DNA from 4 places in the Pelosinus fermentans DSM 17108 genome. Region 1 is predicted to be linked to each of the others. Evidence: riboswitches for the same ligand, from Rfam matches in the RefSeq annotation. Region 1 holds a riboswitch; each other region holds the start of a gene.
The links. Region 1 has a riboswitch for cobalamin ahead of FR7_RS17730 (TonB-dependent receptor domain-containing protein). Riboswitches for the same ligand answer to the same signal wherever they lie in the genome.
Positions count from the first base shown of each region.

Region 2: it holds a riboswitch for cobalamin, as region 1 does, so the genes downstream of both, FR7_RS17245 (nitrogenase component 1) here and FR7_RS17730 (TonB-dependent receptor domain-containing protein) in region 1, are expected to answer to the same signal.
Region 3: it holds a riboswitch for cobalamin, as region 1 does, so the genes downstream of both, ltrA (group II intron reverse transcriptase/maturase) here and FR7_RS17730 (TonB-dependent receptor domain-containing protein) in region 1, are expected to answer to the same signal.
Region 4: it holds a riboswitch for cobalamin, as region 1 does, so the genes downstream of both, cobI (precorrin-2 C(20)-methyltransferase) here and FR7_RS17730 (TonB-dependent receptor domain-containing protein) in region 1, are expected to answer to the same signal.

Region 1 covers NZ_AKVN02000001.1:3,830,415-3,834,597, forward strand. The annotation lists gene FR7_RS17730 (TonB-dependent receptor domain-containing protein) at 1-2,086, opposite strand, end outside; cobalamin riboswitch at 2,282-2,464, opposite strand; cobalamin riboswitch at 2,732-2,916, opposite strand; cobalamin riboswitch at 3,058-3,239, opposite strand; gene FR7_RS23950 (hypothetical protein) at 3,522-3,695, opposite strand; gene FR7_RS17735 (exosporium glycoprotein BclB-related protein) at 3,850-4,183, shown strand, end outside.
Region 2 covers NZ_AKVN02000001.1:3,710,696-3,714,878, forward strand. The annotation lists gene FR7_RS17240 (TonB-dependent receptor plug domain-containing protein) at 1-1,259, opposite strand, end outside; gene FR7_RS17245 (nitrogenase component 1) at 1,291-2,613, opposite strand; cobalamin riboswitch at 2,803-2,985, opposite strand; gene cobO (cob(I)yrinic acid a,c-diamide adenosyltransferase) at 3,059-3,592, opposite strand; gene FR7_RS23560 (hypothetical protein) at 3,694-3,831, opposite strand; gene FR7_RS23565 (hypothetical protein) at 3,840-3,977, opposite strand; gene FR7_RS17255 (sirohydrochlorin cobaltochelatase) at 4,119-4,183, opposite strand, start outside.
Region 3 covers NZ_AKVN02000001.1:3,605,597-3,609,779, forward strand. The annotation lists gene FR7_RS16735 (nicotinate-nucleotide--dimethylbenzimidazole phosphoribosyltransferase) at 1-361, opposite strand, end outside; gene ltrA (group II intron reverse transcriptase/maturase) at 637-2,046, opposite strand; cobalamin riboswitch at 2,544-2,740, opposite strand; gene cobC (alpha-ribazole phosphatase) at 2,846-3,457, opposite strand; gene cobS (adenosylcobinamide-GDP ribazoletransferase) at 3,476-4,183, opposite strand, start outside.
Region 4 covers NZ_AKVN02000001.1:3,697,085-3,701,267, forward strand. The annotation lists gene FR7_RS17175 (ABC transporter substrate-binding protein) at 1-451, opposite strand, end outside; gene FR7_RS17180 (sirohydrochlorin cobaltochelatase) at 580-1,503, opposite strand; gene cobI (precorrin-2 C(20)-methyltransferase) at 1,568-2,275, opposite strand; cobalamin riboswitch at 2,610-2,790, opposite strand; gene FR7_RS17190 (SDR family NAD(P)-dependent oxidoreductase) at 2,908-3,675, opposite strand; gene FR7_RS17195 (energy transducer TonB) at 3,775-4,183, opposite strand, start outside.

The DNA.
Region 1 (4,183 bases):
TCACTTGTTTTTTCAGGGCCAGCTGCCAGGTTGTCTTGCTCTGGGTTTCTTCGGCTTGCTGATTCCATTTGTGCTGGTAGTCACCTTCCAGCGGACTGGAGCCGAAGGTGGTAGACGAATTATAGCGAATACTGGGAGTCAGCCATAAATCCCCCCCTTTCCCTAACGCAATGGTATCCTGCACCTGGGCATTAAACATTTTCTGCTTATAAAAAGTGCGGTAACGGACAGTATCGGGATTGGTGCCGTCAGTGACCATGGAACCGGCGATATGCATTTTTTCATCCGAGTAGTTGACCATGAACTCAATCAGATGATTGTCCCCCGCCTTATAAGTGCCGTCAAGCATGCCGCCCCAGCGGTCGGAGTCGTACCGGCTCCATTCGCGGAATGGAATCTTCCAGTAGTAGGAGAGATCCTTGAACCATCTGCTGTTATTGCGGTAGCTTTTATTCGAGTCCAAATAATTGGCCGACCAGCCCCATTCCAAATTGCCAACATTATCACGCCGGCCGACTTGCAGCTCTTTAGTCGTAATTTTTTGTTTTTTATCCATATTCACAGATCGGCCTGTTTCACCATGTGCATCGGCATCCCTGCCAGAACTAATACCAGCAAATTCCATTCCGGGAGTATCCCACAACTGCTGCGGCAAATGCCGGTCGATCTCCTTCCAGGCGCCTTTGACTGTCCAATGGTCATCCTGCCATTTGACAATGGCATCGGTATTTTTATAGTCGTTATACCGGCGCCAGCGGGTGCCATCCCCCAGCTCAGCTTTGAGTTTTTCATATTTCTCGATGTCGGCCATAAGCGACTGCATCATCGTTCCGTCGGGCTGCCAGAATTCAGTATTTATTTTGGCAACATAATTCGCATAAACATCAAGATATTTGGCGGGATCGGCAGCTATCTCAGCATAACTGATGTTAATACTCATATCATTGTATAATTCCCTATAATAGGTTTGGGCATAGCCCTTTACGTCGCTTATGATCCCATTTGGGTTAGCGCTTGAGTCACCGGTGTAGATTTTGGACGTTATCAGTCTTTGATAGCCGTAATCATACAAAGCTTGATACTCTGCTTCATAAAGGGCGGTCTGGCCGCCGGGCAGCGCTTCAGTTGCAAACTTCACCCACTCTTCCGGGTTGTTTCGATAGTATTCGGCCTGAGCATCGGATAAGGTCTGTTTCGTGGCTACAGTCTCATAACCCGACCGGGTATCCACGTTGTTAAAAGTTGCTATCCCTTGATCGGCAACTGTTGTCAGAGAATTTTTCCGTTGTTCAATCTGACTAGCATAGGCCGCTACCTGCTCATCACTAGCATAATTCTTGTACTTGAAATCTCCTTCGCTCTGCTCCCGATTGATACCTACCATCAGGCTGCCGCTGCCCAGAGGTGCATCCACCTGTAAGCTGCCAATATAGCCGCCGTATGAGCGCTGCCCGATGCTGGCAGTGATATTTTCCTTGGTTGGACGCTTGGTCACAATATTGATTACACCGCCCATAAAGGTGCCGCCAAAGCGCGCCGGGATATATCCCCGGTATACCTCAATACGCTCAACGTTTTTAATCGGAATAGTGGAGATATCCGCCGCCGCGTCGCCGCCAAGATTGAACAGCACTCCATCCACAAACAGCCCTACCTGTGCCGCCGTCGATCCGCGCACACTGACAGTGGTATATTGGCCTTTACCATTCACTTCGCGCACATGGACGCCAGGCACGTCTTTTAACAAATCAGGCAGGCTTTTTTGCTCGCCCTTATAGTCCTCCGGCCGAATAATGGTCACGGTGCCGGGCGAGAGCTTGGACTCCCACTCCGGGCGCTTGGCTTCTACCGTGAGTGCCGGTAAATCATAGTCTGTCTGCTGCTCCTCGCCTTCAGATTCAGCGGCATAGGCCAGGCTGCCCAATGGCATGACACCGACCACCAGCACACACCCCAGCCCCAGAGTCATTCGTTGCAGACTGCGGCATTTGCGTCTTTTTGTTTTGCCCGTACTTTTCGTCAATTCAGATACGACCTGCCAACAGGAACGGGCGCGATTCCAGATGATTCTATATACATGGTTCAAAAAATATCATTCCTTTGTTACTTTCTTTACTTCTTGCCATAGTTGCTGGATGTTCTTACCGCATCTAAATAATCCAGCTGCTTATATAAAATAATAGCAATAAAAAAAACTCCCATTTTGGGAGTGCTTACGTTGGACCGCCAGAAAAATTTACGGCAGCTTTACGTAATCTCCTCCCTGTCACTCGCAGGTTAAGTGGTGATTGTTAGATAGGCAGTTCTCCTGACTTCGGATCATTGCTTTCCCACGCCTTCCCAAAGCCTAAGCTCCAGTGGCATTTATGCGAGATTGCTCCCCGTTACAGTGGCGGGACCGTGCCGGCATTACACCGGTCTTCCCTATTAAGCCCCGAAGGGCACCTATCCCAATATTCTCTTGTATTTCATCTTATGCATCATTTCATAACAATATTACATTGTCGCAATAGTATGACTTTTTCCCTATCCTCCCATCGCTCAATCTTGGATTTGACTTCTTTCAACTTGTCCATCAAAACACCAGTATTTTTCCTGATCATTCTCCTTTCATTTGCTAACCATTATCTCTGTGATGATAAAATTCGCAGAGATTATGCTTCTTTTATGTACTCAAACTTATAGCATAAAAGCTGCAGCCTAATCTTCTTCCTGTCTTTCGCAGGTCAAACGAAGATTGTCCGTACAGGTAGTTCTCCTGGCTCCAGTTCATCGTCAACCCATCCTTCCCGGAATGTCTACCTCATCCCAGTGGCTTATTAGAGTCGACTCCGTGTTACAGTGGCGACCGCACCGGCTTTTAACCGGACTTCCCTATTAAGCTCTTTGCAAGGCACCTGTACCCGTATTGCTATATAACATTGCGTTAACGAAAATAAAAGAAGCCACCTGTGACACCGTCTCAAGAGGCTTCTTATTCCATGCAGACAAATATTGTCTGCACAAAAAAATGCAAAAATTTGCATCCAAATCCCCTCCCCATCTCTCGCAGGTAAAACGGTGATCGTTGTACAGGCAGTTCTCCTGGCTTAGGATCATTGCGCCTCCAAACCTTCCCAGAACGATTCGTTCCAGTGGCATATCTTGGATTTGCTCCCCATTACAGTGGCGGGACCGCGCCGGTCTTCAACCGGCTTTTCTATGAAGCCCTTACGGGCACCTGTACCTATATTTAGTTTTTTCAAAGGATTTTCAAATAATTCTATTTATTTCATTATAATCCTACGGGTAAAAATATACAACTATCTTTATGGGATAAAGAATTCACTCAGACATTTTTTGTAAAGAAATGTTTCATCTATTTTTCTACACTTTCATAATAAAGTCCGAGGGAAATTCTCAATTTTGCTTAAGAATCTCCCTCGGATCGGAAATCATGAATCCGTTTTCAAAGTATAATCATATGTCATCTTCGAGCTTGCCAAAAAGGATTTTGACGTAAACAGGGTTAATCCGCAGTTTCACCGGCTACACTCCCAATTTTTTTCTGCTTCCTCGATAGACAGCCATTCATCACCATTTTTGACCGCCGCTTCCGCTTCAGCCAGCTTAGACAGCAATTTGATGGTTGCCTGTGTCTTCTCATATTCTACCATATCAACAAGCGCATTATCACTTGTATTTTCAAGAATCATGAACTGTCCCTCGACTCATATAAATAGAAGCTAATCTTTTGTCGCTATGCTTACATAATGGTGTCACAATGTTATCACCATTTACATATAATAATAATAATCCAATATTTTATTAAAGGAGGTCAATCTTATTATGTCCTTTGACGATACCTCAATGACTAGATTCTCACCTACAACTCCTAAGTTCCCACTGTGCACATCTCCAGCAAATTGCTGTTGTATCGATACTACTAAGCCTACTGGAGCTACTGGCATAACTGGAGCTACTGGCGCTACGGGCGCAACGGGAGCTACGGGTGCAACCGGAGCTACAGGTGCTGCGGGTGCCGCTAGTGCTACGGGTGCTACTGGTGCTACCGGAGCTACTGGTGCAACGGGTGCTACAGGTGCTGCGGGTGCCGCTAGTGCTACGGGCGCAACAGGTGCTACCGGAGCTACGGGAGCAACGGGTGCTACAGGTGCTGCGGGTGCCGCTAGTGCTACGGGCG
Region 2 (4,183 bases), 120 kb from region 1:
CGTGGTGTTTGAAAGACCTTGCCCCATGATGCATAATAAGTAGTACGATCACTTTGTTTATAATTTGCTCCTAACTGTGGCGTTGTTTTATTTCCGTATGTATCGCTATTATCATAACGAAGTCCTGGAAGAATACTAAATTTATTTGTTATATTCCATCGATCCTGTAAATAAATCGCTTTTACGGTACTATCTTTACTCTTATAATCACTACTTTCAATCTCATCTTTTCGCCAGTCAATTCCTGCTGTCAACATATTTTGCTCATCAATCTTAGAGTTCAATTGATAATTAAATCCCTTGGTTCTGACATCATGGTCATATCTCTCCCAAGTATTATCCCCTAATCCAACACGATGGTTGGCATTTTGATAAAATTTAATTTGATAATCAGTTTTAGTAGAAAGATTTTCTGTATAAGTGAAATCCCAATTGTGCTGGTTCGTATTTTCATATTTATTCTTTACTTTAGCTTCATTTTGATGATCAAAATTTTCATAAGTAAAACTTAGATTACCATTATTGATCTTCTGATCCAACCGCAGCGTATAAGCTTCTTGGTCACTACCTGTGTACCTATATAATTTATTATTTCCATCTGAATAATCACCCATTTGTCTTTTATCTGCAGTAAAAAACCAACTTAAATTACCTTCTTTGCCCTCATTAATTAATGTATAATTATCACCATTCCAATTCCCGCCTGCTATTTTTACCGTTGTTTGGTTCTTCTCTCCTTTTTTAGTAATAATATTGATTACACCACCAACAGCATCGGCACCATATAAGGCTGATCGGCCGCTTTTTACTATTTCAATACGTTCAATATTTTCGATGCCGATTAAACCTGTTAAATTAGAAGTAGCCATACCAAATCCGCCTATACCATTCGGTAGGTTCATACGTCTACCATCAATCATAACAACCACTTGTTCACTTCCATTAATAAACGCGGCACTAATACTCCCAGGAGTACCGTTAGATCCTATCTGTACTCCCGGGATATGCTGTAGAACTTCTCCTACATTATGATAATTCCCTTTTTCAATCTGCCCTTTTGTGATTACCGTTACATTAGCTGCGACTTCAGATAGTTTTGTAGGTACCCGATTAGCTGTTACCACCAGTTGATCAAAGGAATAACTTTCTGTTTCTTCACTCTCAGTCGCATACGCTCCTGATACTGGCAGCGAGATAAAACCACTTACTATACAGGCATATATCATAGCCTTTTTTTTAATTCCTATGTGTTTATCCACTACTTTCCTCCTACTTATTTTTGTTCTGTCGTTACGTTGCCACTACTTTTTTACATATTTCTATCTTTTTCTGTCCTTGTATATACTGGTTCCATAAGCTCGCAACCATATGACTGGTTCCTTGCAACCCCATAAATGGCCGATTTTTAAGGATCATTTCGTCGTATACAGGTGAAGAGATATGCTGATATGCCACATCTTTCACTGCTTTTTGATGCAGAATCGCTTTTTCTCTACTGCTTGCCATCAGCAATCCGCCTCGTAAGCCGGCCAAGTGTTGTTCTATTTTCTGCTGATCCTTATATGCATCCAACACAATACCAATATATTCAGGATAACTCTGCTTAAAGGGAACGCCATTTTGCAATACGGTTATGATTTTCTTTGCATTCATCCACTCCCCTCGTACTGCCTGAGATATAGAAAAGGCTACGGAGGCAGGGGCAGCAATGAAAATGCTGTCGAACCAGATATTCCCCCAAATCTCTTGCTGCTCTTTATTCATAATGTCATGTTTTTGTTCTAGACCATTCGCTTCTTGTTGAAGAGCTTTTAGTCCAGTACTTTCCCCCGACAGATAATAATCAATCGCTTTTAGCCAGCTCAAGGAACCTTGTATGCCATAAGGGGGCAATAAGGAGACATAGGGCATATCATACTGCTCTTCCAGCAGCTCTGCCAGCTCACGTCCTAGTTCATCATGAACTACAATATTCAGCTGCGCCTGAGTCATATTGGTAATTTCCTGCATCGTACTTCCTGCCCCCGGGCAAGCAATTACCTCATAACCAGCTAAGGTCAGCATACGCCGCAGCTCCTGCAGGTCATGGGCTGCATTATAATAACCAACACTGCATCCTAAAAGATTAACCGTCCTCGGCTTTATAGCAGTACGCAACTGCAGGGGCACCTCACGAAAATAGGCTTTGGCAGCTGCCTGATATCCGGCCCAAAATCCCTCTTCCAAATCATGACGATCCAGGCAAATCACAGGACAATTCAGATCTGCCTGCTTGGCAATCTGCAAAAGATTCTCATTCCGAGTACTGTCAGTACAGCTGTTCGCCAGCAGCACTACAGATGGCTGAGCCGTCTGTTTTATTGATTGTAAAATATGCAGCAAATACTGCTCTGTACCAGAAAATATAGCATCTTTATTCCTTTGGGAACAAAAGAAGCGCATTCTTGCTGTTGGACATTGTTTTTCGATATACTCATGAGCTGAAAAATAACACCACAAGGAACTGTTAAGCACCATTACAGCATCTGGAATACCTGCAAAAAAGGTTGATGCACCTGTCAATCCACAACTATTGCCCTCTTTGCACATATAGGTTGAAAGACTCGTAACCATACACAGTACCTCCCTTTTTTTGCAGTTCTCCAACAATACCCATAAAAAAATCTCTTAACCCAAAAAGGCCAAGAGATTTTACAATAGCATAAAGCAAATAGTAATCCCGACGTATATATACGTCGGGGAAAAATAAGCACAATAAAAAAACTATCGTACAAATCCCCTCCCCATCTCTCGCAGGTTCTAACGGTGATTGCTATATAGGCAGTTCTCCTGACTTAGAATCATTGCTTCCCCATACCTTCCCAAGACCGTTGTCTCAGTGGCATAATCATGGGTTCACTCCTCATTACAGTGGCGGGACCGTGCCGGAATGAAACCGGACTTCCCTATTAAGCCCCAAAGGGCACCTATACCATCCATATGAATTTTTATACGTTATAAGATTCACTTTATAATATCTTTAAAGAATTGTCAAGCAATTCACTGGTAACAAATTCTTTTAAAATTCTATCCCTTTTTGAGCCTTTATGCCCTTTTTATAAGGATGTTTAATCTCTTTCATTTCTGTTACTAAATCCGCTTTATCAATAATCTCAGGGCGGACATCCCGCCCTGTCAGCACAAGATGCAAAGCAGAGGGCTTGTCCTCCAATAATTTTAATACTGCTTCTAGAGATATAACGTCAAACTTAATCGCATAGTTAATTTCATCTAAAATAATCATATCCCACTGGTTTGATACAATTTCTTTTCGAGCCATCGCCAAAGCTTCTTCAGCTGCATGACGATGATCAGCCATAGCATCTTCATTCGCATTGCGAACAAAACCTTCCCCCATCTGACGCATTACAAAATTAGGTCCCAAAGCCTCTGCCGTTTTTAATTCCCCATACTTCCAGCTGCCTTTAATAAACTGTATGATCAGCACTTTGAACCCCTGTCCCCAAGCCCTTAGTCCAAGACCTAAAGCTGCTGTTGTTTTCCCTTTGCCATTTCCTGTATTAACAAGAATTAAGCCATGTCTGTTTTCCATATAAATCCCCCCTCTTTTCTTACTATATCATGTTATTAGCAGTCAATATATACCTTTTTCACTTCAACTGTCGTGAGTTCCGATTAATGCGTTTGTTATTCTTATTTCCATAATGTTAAGTAATAATTTTTGCCACGCACTAAAGCATCCTTCCAGGTCTGGTTGAGTGCAATAAAAACGATTCCCCGCACTTGGACATGCTCTTTCTCTAAATCAACGGCTAAAGTGTCAATCCCCACATGTGACTTTACTCTTCCTCCCCAATAAAACGCAAAGGGAGGAAGCAGGTACCTGCTGAATTGTGCGCCACAGCATTCCACACGCCAGACATACTGCAGCTGTAGCTTCTTTTCATTGTAATGACATTCTTTTTACTGATTGCCATAAGTAAACACCAACTCCTCTAAATCACCTGCACATCCTTTCTTTATTCTTATCAAATACAGATAAAATTTATAGAATAGCTAGATATTTACAAGAAACATCTAGCTATTACTGTTATTTATCTATGCAATTATCTTATTTATTAATGCTTGCACATACCATGTCCGGCTTTTTGACTCATAGCGTCCTTAAGATGCTGCACATACA
Region 3 (4,183 bases), 220 kb from region 1:
TCATAAAATTTTTCGTTCCAAAGGCTACTTTATGATGAATACCAGCTTCTTTCTCGTTATTAATACCAATATCAATGACGCTGTAAGGTATTTGATTACATTGGCAAAAACAGCTTATCGTCGCTCTGCCGTCTGCCATATTCTTGGCTTGCAGATAGGTAATTTCCCCAGGGTAATTGACAACACCTTCTTCAATAATTCCATTATCAGCTGCAAAGATGATATGATGCGGTTTCATCTCCGAGTGAATTTCTCCCCATGCCATTATTACTTTCTTGAGGTGTTTTTCTAATTTTCCCAAACTCTGAGGTGGTTTCGCCGCCCCATTCAGCAATTCATCCACTCTGGCTTCCAAATCCATATCTGCCCCTCCTAAAATTATAATAGATAAGAAAAGCGTTAACACATTCTTTGAAACATATAAAACAGAATCGAACCGCAGAGGCGCAGAGAACACTGAGAAAAGATAGATATTTAATTTTTTCTCTGTGTCCTCCGCGGATCTCTGTGCCCTCTGTGTTCAACGTTTCCTCCAATCGCTGATATTAAAAATCGAGTAAGAGGCTACCCATTAGTTGAGTAGCCGACTTCTCACACCACCGTACGTACCGTTCGGTATACGGCGGTTCAACAGAATTAGTGTACTAGTGAATACCTTTCACTTATGGTGATGAAGCCGATTTTCCTGAGGTATTCATTGGTTAACGTCCGAGAAAGGATTGGGCTATTGGCTGTGTGCCAGTAGCTCTTTCTTGTATTGGCGTATTCCCACGCTTTGCGGTTATCTATGCCATGAGCAACAAGATTATCGTGCTTCGTCCCAATTTTCTTCCATTGCTTCCACAAGCACATTCGAATCCTTCTTCTCAGCCATTCATCCAATGCTTTAGCTAGGGTTTTCATATCAGCCATTCCAAAGTAGTTCATCCAGCCCACAATGCACTGCCGGAGCTTTTCCGCTCTTTGCTCCATGCTCATAGCATTGCTTCGTCCTGTTATTTCCTTCAGCTTTTGCTTGAATTTCTTTACAGGCTTAGGGTGAACTCTAATTCCTAATCCACCTTTTTTGTGATAGAACGAAAAACCTAGAAATTTCAGCTTCCACGGCCTGTCTACTGTACTCTTTTCTTGATTGACTTTGAGCCTTAATTTTTGCTCAAGAAATCGCGTGATACTTGCCATGACCCGTTCTGCCGCTTTCCGGCTTTTGACGTAAATATTCTGATCATCAGCATAACGACAGAATTTTAAGCCCCGTCTCGTGAGTTCAGTGTCCAGTTCATTCAGCATGACGTTACTCAGAAGTGGAGAAAGATTGCCCCCTTGAGGACAGCCTTCCTCGCTCTCCTGTACCACGCCATTTATCATGACTCCTGATTTCAGATATTTGCGTATCAGCGACAGCACTCGGCTATCTTCGATGGTTTCTGAAAGCAAGCGCATGAGTTTATCGTGATTTACGGTATCAAAATACTTTGCCAAGTCGATATCAACTGTCCAGGTGTATCCTGCCTCGATATATTCCTTGCATTTTACTACCGCTTGTTTTGCACTTCTGCCGGGTCTAAACCCGTAGCTATTTGCCGAAAACTGCATTTCATAGATTGGGGTTAATATTTGAGCTATAGCTTGTTGTATCACTCTGTCAACTACAGTAGGTATACCAAGTAGCCTTTTCCCCCCGTCCGGTTTCGGTATTTCTATCCGTCTGACCGGCTCGGGCTTATAGGTCCCTTCTAGTATGGATTGCCTGAGTTGGTTGCCGTTTTGTTTCAGGAATTGTAAAAGTTCATTTACTGTCATTCCGTCGACTCCATGGCTTCCTTTGTTACCCTTCACTCGCTTATAAGCAAGATTCATGTTATCTCGGTGAAGGATTTTCTCCAGCAATCCACCGGCGTATTCATTGTCACCGTTTCTTCCTCTTTCGGGCATGGGAGAAATGCTCGGCACTCCTACATTACCTCTGAGTTCCACTCTTGTCTCCTGTAGGCAGCCTTCTTTGTGAAGTTGTCTGCTTTCTACGCATTTCTTCGTACCTTTCAAAATTCGGAAACCTCCTATTGTTCGGTCCTTCCCAGAGCGTATATAGCCGCTCTGGTAGTATGACCTCTGCTGACTTCTGACAGCTCAGTCGTACATTACTGCACGGGTTGCCGTTTTCAAATTCATATCCACAGCTTGACTGTCAGATCTCCCCAGGTAAGAACGCTTACTTTCACTCCACCTATCTGCTACATTTACATCGCCCGCTTCGGATAGTTTAGGGCTTCGTTTTGTGCGGCAAACTCACCCAGCTGACATATGCCTTGTATGTAGTTCGTCTTCCTCAGACCGGAGTTTTGCCGCCGACTTCCTTCAGATTCCACCTCGCGATGGACACCCTTGTCTTAGGCTAACGGTTGGCACTATCAACCCCCGTATTGGACTTTCACCAACTAGTAAGCGCCCATGCTGGGCACACCACAAAAATACCTAGCCCAAAAGGCTAGGTATTTTATATAAAAATCCCATCCTTCTGGCATTACCCCTTACGCGAGGGTAGATGACAGCCATAACAGGCAGGTCTCCTGACTTACGGATCTTTAAAATTCCTGCGCCTTCCTGGTTTCCCAGTGGCATTTGCAGGACTTTCTCCCCGATTACAGTGGCGCGACCGCGTCGTTTAAGGAATATGCTTCCCTTCCGAACTTCCCTATTCTCCTCTAGTTAAAGAGGCACCTGTTTGGTGGCAATTTATTCTGTTATCACAATAGTACTACAGTTTATCTCATTCTCCTATCCACTATTCGCAGATGAGCAATATAATCAAGTAGTTCGTTAAAAAAATCCCATTTAGCCTGTATCAAATATCTTTGACGTGCCAAGTGTCATTCACTAACGCTACTACTGCTCGATTATCAATATAATCAATTATATTGATTGCGGAGCTATCCTGTCGCATAGACCACATTTTATCTAAACCGATTCCCAATGCAGCACAAAGCAGTACTCTCATCGTTCCCCCATGGGAAACAAGCACAATGGTCTGCTCTTGATGCTTTTTGACACACTCTTGCAGTGCGTGAGTTACACGTTGTTTAACAACCTGAAAGCTTTCCCCTTGAGGCGGACCGATTTCACCTGGCTTAGAATACATTGCAGTTAAGATTTCTGACCAATCTGCCATAATTTCTTGATAGGTAAGTCCTTCCCAAATGCCAAAATTAATTTCACGAAACTCCGGCTTGGTTATAACGGGCAATTCATGATACTTGGCAATAGCCTCAGCAGTCTGCTGTGCCCGCAATAAATCGCTGCTATAGATTGCGCTTATTTTTTCCTTCGCTAAGCGTTTTGCTACTAAATTTCCTTGTTTTATTCCTCTTTCATTTAATGAAATATCGCTATGCCCTTGATATTTCCCCTCTTGATTCCAGGAAGTCTGACCGTGACGCACAAAAATTACCCGAGTCAAAGAATCACCTTCTTTCCGCTATGAATAAATAATGAATACCAACAAGGTAACAATTTCCGTCAGTTCAATCGTCGCCCCATATACATCCCCTGTTAAACCGCCGAGACGTTTACTGACATATTCAGAAAGAAGAAACGCAAAACCTATACCGATAACTCCACTTACGATTACAATTTTACCCAAAGGAATTAGCAGCAATGCTGCTAATATTCCGGCCACATAAAGGGTATACTTATGTGAAGATTGATAAAATGCCTTTCCTAGCCCTTCCGGCCTGGCATAAGGATAGAATGTAATCGGAATGACAACGGCTGTCCGTCCTACAATCGGCATAACTAAAACGGCTAAGGGTAACAACTTAGGATCCATATCCATAAGCAAAGAATATTTTACAAAGATTAACAGACAAAAAGACATTGCACCAAAAGCACCGACTCTGCTGTCTTTCATAATCTCTAACATTTTTTCACGAGGTTTTCCTGAAAAAACACCGTCAATGGTGTCCATTAACCCATCACAGTGTAAACCCCCGGTCAATATGATTTCAAACAAAATCAATCCGATTGCCAGAAGGTGCATCGGTATTTTTACTCCCAAAAGCCCTTGCGCTCCATATACAATCCCAGCTAAAATCAAACCAATAATCCCGCCAATAAGCGGGAAATATTTAACACTCTGACTAAAGCTATTTGGCGACCATTGGGTTTGTGCTTTGATTGGAATTCG
Region 4 (4,183 bases), 130 kb from region 1:
CCTGCTCCTCTGTGCCTGCAATTTCTCCAAATAACTTAACTTTCGCTAAAATATCATCATAGGTTTTCATTTTCAATATCATCACAGGGATCTTACTGCTTTCAAATGTTGGAATTAATTTATCATGAATTCCCTGAAAGCCAATTATTAAGTCTGGCTGAAGAGTTAATACTTGCTCAACATTTACATTATAAATAAAACCTACTTCTGGAATCTCCTGCTGAGCGGGAAAGGTCTGCGGTGTTTTAGAGCTCGGTCTTCCAGCTGCTTTGCCGCCAACCCCATATAATACATCTAAAAAAGAGGTGGATAACACAACAATGCGTTGTGGTTTCTGTCTCAATACTACATTGCGCCCTGCATCATCCGTCATTTGCAGATAATGATCTGGAGATTTTGTTGTTGATTTTTCTTGGGTTGAAGAAGCACATCCTGCCACGATTATACTCATTATACTTAGCATGCAGACTAAATATGTCAATTTCCCTTTCACGACTCGCTCTCCTTCCATACATATAACAAATAGGAAAGGCCGGATATACTTGATCCGGCATCCCCTCTTAAATACGGTCTTAACTATTATTTTAAACCATTAATGGCATCACGTACATGCTGTACATAAATATCTTGGATTCCAGTATTTTCACCTAAACCATGAACATAGGTTTCCACTTGATATCCATCTGCAAGGAACGTATTTTTCCAAGAATCATCTTCATCCCCAGCCATATCGTTATTGGCATGATCACCAGCAACTAACATGAGTGGCATCAAGGTAATTTTTTTAATGTTTCTTTCTTTTAGTAATTTTTCAACATCTTGAAGATTAGGATGATCCGTCTCTTCTACTACGCCGATAATCACATGTAAACCAGCTGCATCAAATTGATCTTGTAAGGCTTGGTAAGCTGGGTTATGCTGATGTGGTGAACCATGTCCCATAAATACCACAGTTTTACCTTGCAATTGCAATGCAGGAAGTTGTTTTTTAAGAGCATTTACAGCAATGGCGAAATCATTGGGTTTTCCATTTTCACCATGAAAGAATAACACCGGACGACCTATAGAAATTGTATCAAAAGCCCCATTGAACTTTTCAACAGTAGCTACAACTTTTTTATCATACTCTTCACCTGGTGTCAGATGAGTTGTTTGTATAATAACTTCTTTATAGCCATCTTTTTTTAATTGGTTTAATACGGTTTCCAAATCATTCACATGAATGTTGCTATTTTCCGCCAAACGTTTCATAACAATTTTGGAAGTAAAAGCTCTATATACATCATATTCAGGAAAAGCTTGAGCAATACGTTTTTCTACACTCTCAATATTTAATTGACGAGCTTCTGCAAAAGTAGTACCGAAGCTTACCACCACGATGGCTTTTTGACTTTTGGGTGCCTCTTGGGCACCTGCATTTGATAAGCCAAATACACTAGCGCCCAATAATAAGGAAACACTTAATGCAAAACTCATAGCTATTTTATATAAATTCATTTTCATCTGTACAACTCCTCACTCAGTTTTCTATGTGCATTCCTAAGTCTTTGGGAGAAAAGTATTACACTTAACCAAGTTTACGTTTCTTAGCCAAAATGGTAGATAAATAGTTAACACTCTTAGCGTCAACTTCCTCTAAATTATAGCTAATTTGTTCATCAGGCAAACCACAGCGACTAATCATAACAGCATTTTCACCAAAACCATGCTGTTTTAATTTCGCTACAACTTGTCCAAAATTTTTGTAAACCTTCATTAATACAACATTATCTACGACTCCCAATATAGCATCTAACTCTTCTTCTGACATCGTAGCAGGAATAATGCTAAGTATATCATTTCCCTCTGCCAGCGGCTGACCTAATTGACTGCCAATCGCACAAAAAGCCGGAACGCCAGGTATGGTTTCAATAGCATAGCCAGAGTCCTTTAACAAACGATATACATACATATAAGTGCTATAAAACATAGGATCACCTAATGTTAAAAACACAACCTTTTTCCCAGCCTGCAATTCTGCCAGAATACTATTTTTATTGTTTTCCCATGCATTGGCTAGCGTAGCAGCATCATTTACCATCGGGAAAACCAACCTCAATATCTCAACATCTGCTTTCAAATAAGGATGCGCAATCGATAGTGCTGTACTACCTTCTTTTTTTTCTGTTTTAGGAGCAATTACCACATCCGCGTTTCTTATCACCTCCACTGCTTTTAATGTGAGCAGCTCTGGATCTCCCGGCCCTACACCAACACCGTAAAAAATTCCTGCCATAATGGCCTCCTTAACTATAAATTGTGGTACAACATATACAAGTACATATAACGATAACTGAGTAAAACGAGAATTTGCACTCTTAATTTTACCATTATCCAATAATCTTGACCAGCACTGGTGAAAAATTAGAAAATTGGCATGAAAGGCCAATTCAACTACAATCCTACTGGATAATCATCGTTACTAGCGCAAAAAATCTTCCGTCACACAAAACGGAAGATTTCAATAAATACAATTATAGTAGCCTGCCATCATATAAACACATCACTATCATGTGTAATATACCACAGTATAACTGTACGAATCTCCTCCCCATCTCTCGCAGGTTTTAACGGTGATTGCTGTATAGGCAGTTCTCCTGACTTTGAATCATTGCTTCCCCAAGCCTTCCCAAGTTTCATCTCAGTGACATAATTATGGGGTTACTCCTCATTACAGTGGCGGGACCGCGCCGGAATTTAACCGGACTTCCCTATTAAGCCCAAAAGGGCACCTATACCATCCATATTAAATTTTGCTGTCCACTCTTAATTAGAGTATAATAAATACTTTTCCTTGTCAAGGACATACTGGGTAATCTTCTATGCCCTTCGTTTTATTTTAGCCCTCTATATGATATCAATACCAATTTAACACGCAGTTAAACCGCCATCCACCGTCCACACTGCGCCGTTAACGAAGGATGCATGATCCGATGCCAGAAAGCAGATTACATGAGCTACCTCATGAACTTTGGCAATTCGCCCTATTGGATACATCGATGCCATGTCCCGTAAATATTCCTCCGGATTGTCTGCCTCTGCTAACTGCTGTGTAAGCATAGGCGTATCCACATCACCAGGGCATATGCAGTTAGCACGAACACCATAGTGAATACTTTCTAAAGACAATGCCTTTGTAAAAGTCGTTACCGCTCCCTTTGAGGCGCAATAGGCAGTACATAAACAATTACCATTAATCCCTGCATCAGAGGACACGTTAATAATAGCTCCACCACCCCTCTGCCGCAAATAAGGCAAAGCAGATTTACAAATAAAATAGGTACCTTTTATATTGATATTCATGATGTGATCAAACTCATCTTCCGTAACTTCACCAATGATTTTTTCCATGTATATACCAGCAGCATTGATAACAATATCCAGACCGCCGAACTGGGCTGCAGTTTTTTCTACTACTTCCTGGCATTGATTCACAGAACTGACATCCCCTTGTATAAAACATACATGATCAGCATAGGATGCTAATTCAAGTAAGGCCATTTGCCCCTTTTCCTTTTGACGTCCAATTAAGGCCGTCTTAGCCCCTTGGGCCAGCAACTGGCGAGCAGCCTCCAAACCAATACCAGAAGTACCGCCAGTAATCATCGCTACTTTTCCCGCAAATTGGTAATTCATGATTCAACTCCTACTACATTATCCTAAACTAGCTTCTTACTTATAATACTATATCACAAATCGAATGATTGAGTACCCCGCTTTTCTACTGATTTCTACCTACTTAAAACGAAAAGTGACTGGCATGTTTGTATAGCACATAATACTGGCGCCGCTCTCTGGGTCCTTAGCTGGTACAAATCTCCATTTTCGAACTGCTGCTACCACTGCAGCATCTAATATATCATGTCCTGATGTCGCACTAATGGTTACATCGCCAGGTAATCCATTCACCAAAATTTGAATTTTTACCACTACGGTACCCGTCAAACCAGCTGTCCTCGCTCCTTCAGGATAATCAGGATCTACCTTAGATAATATCTGCGGCCGAACAATCTTACCTTTTCGTCCGCCATTTCCCCCACTGTTAGAGCCAGTATTAGTGCCACTGCTGCCGCTCCCATTATTCCCAACTGCGTCATTGCCAGAAGAAAGATTTCCAGTCGACTCATTACTACTTGCAGACTGG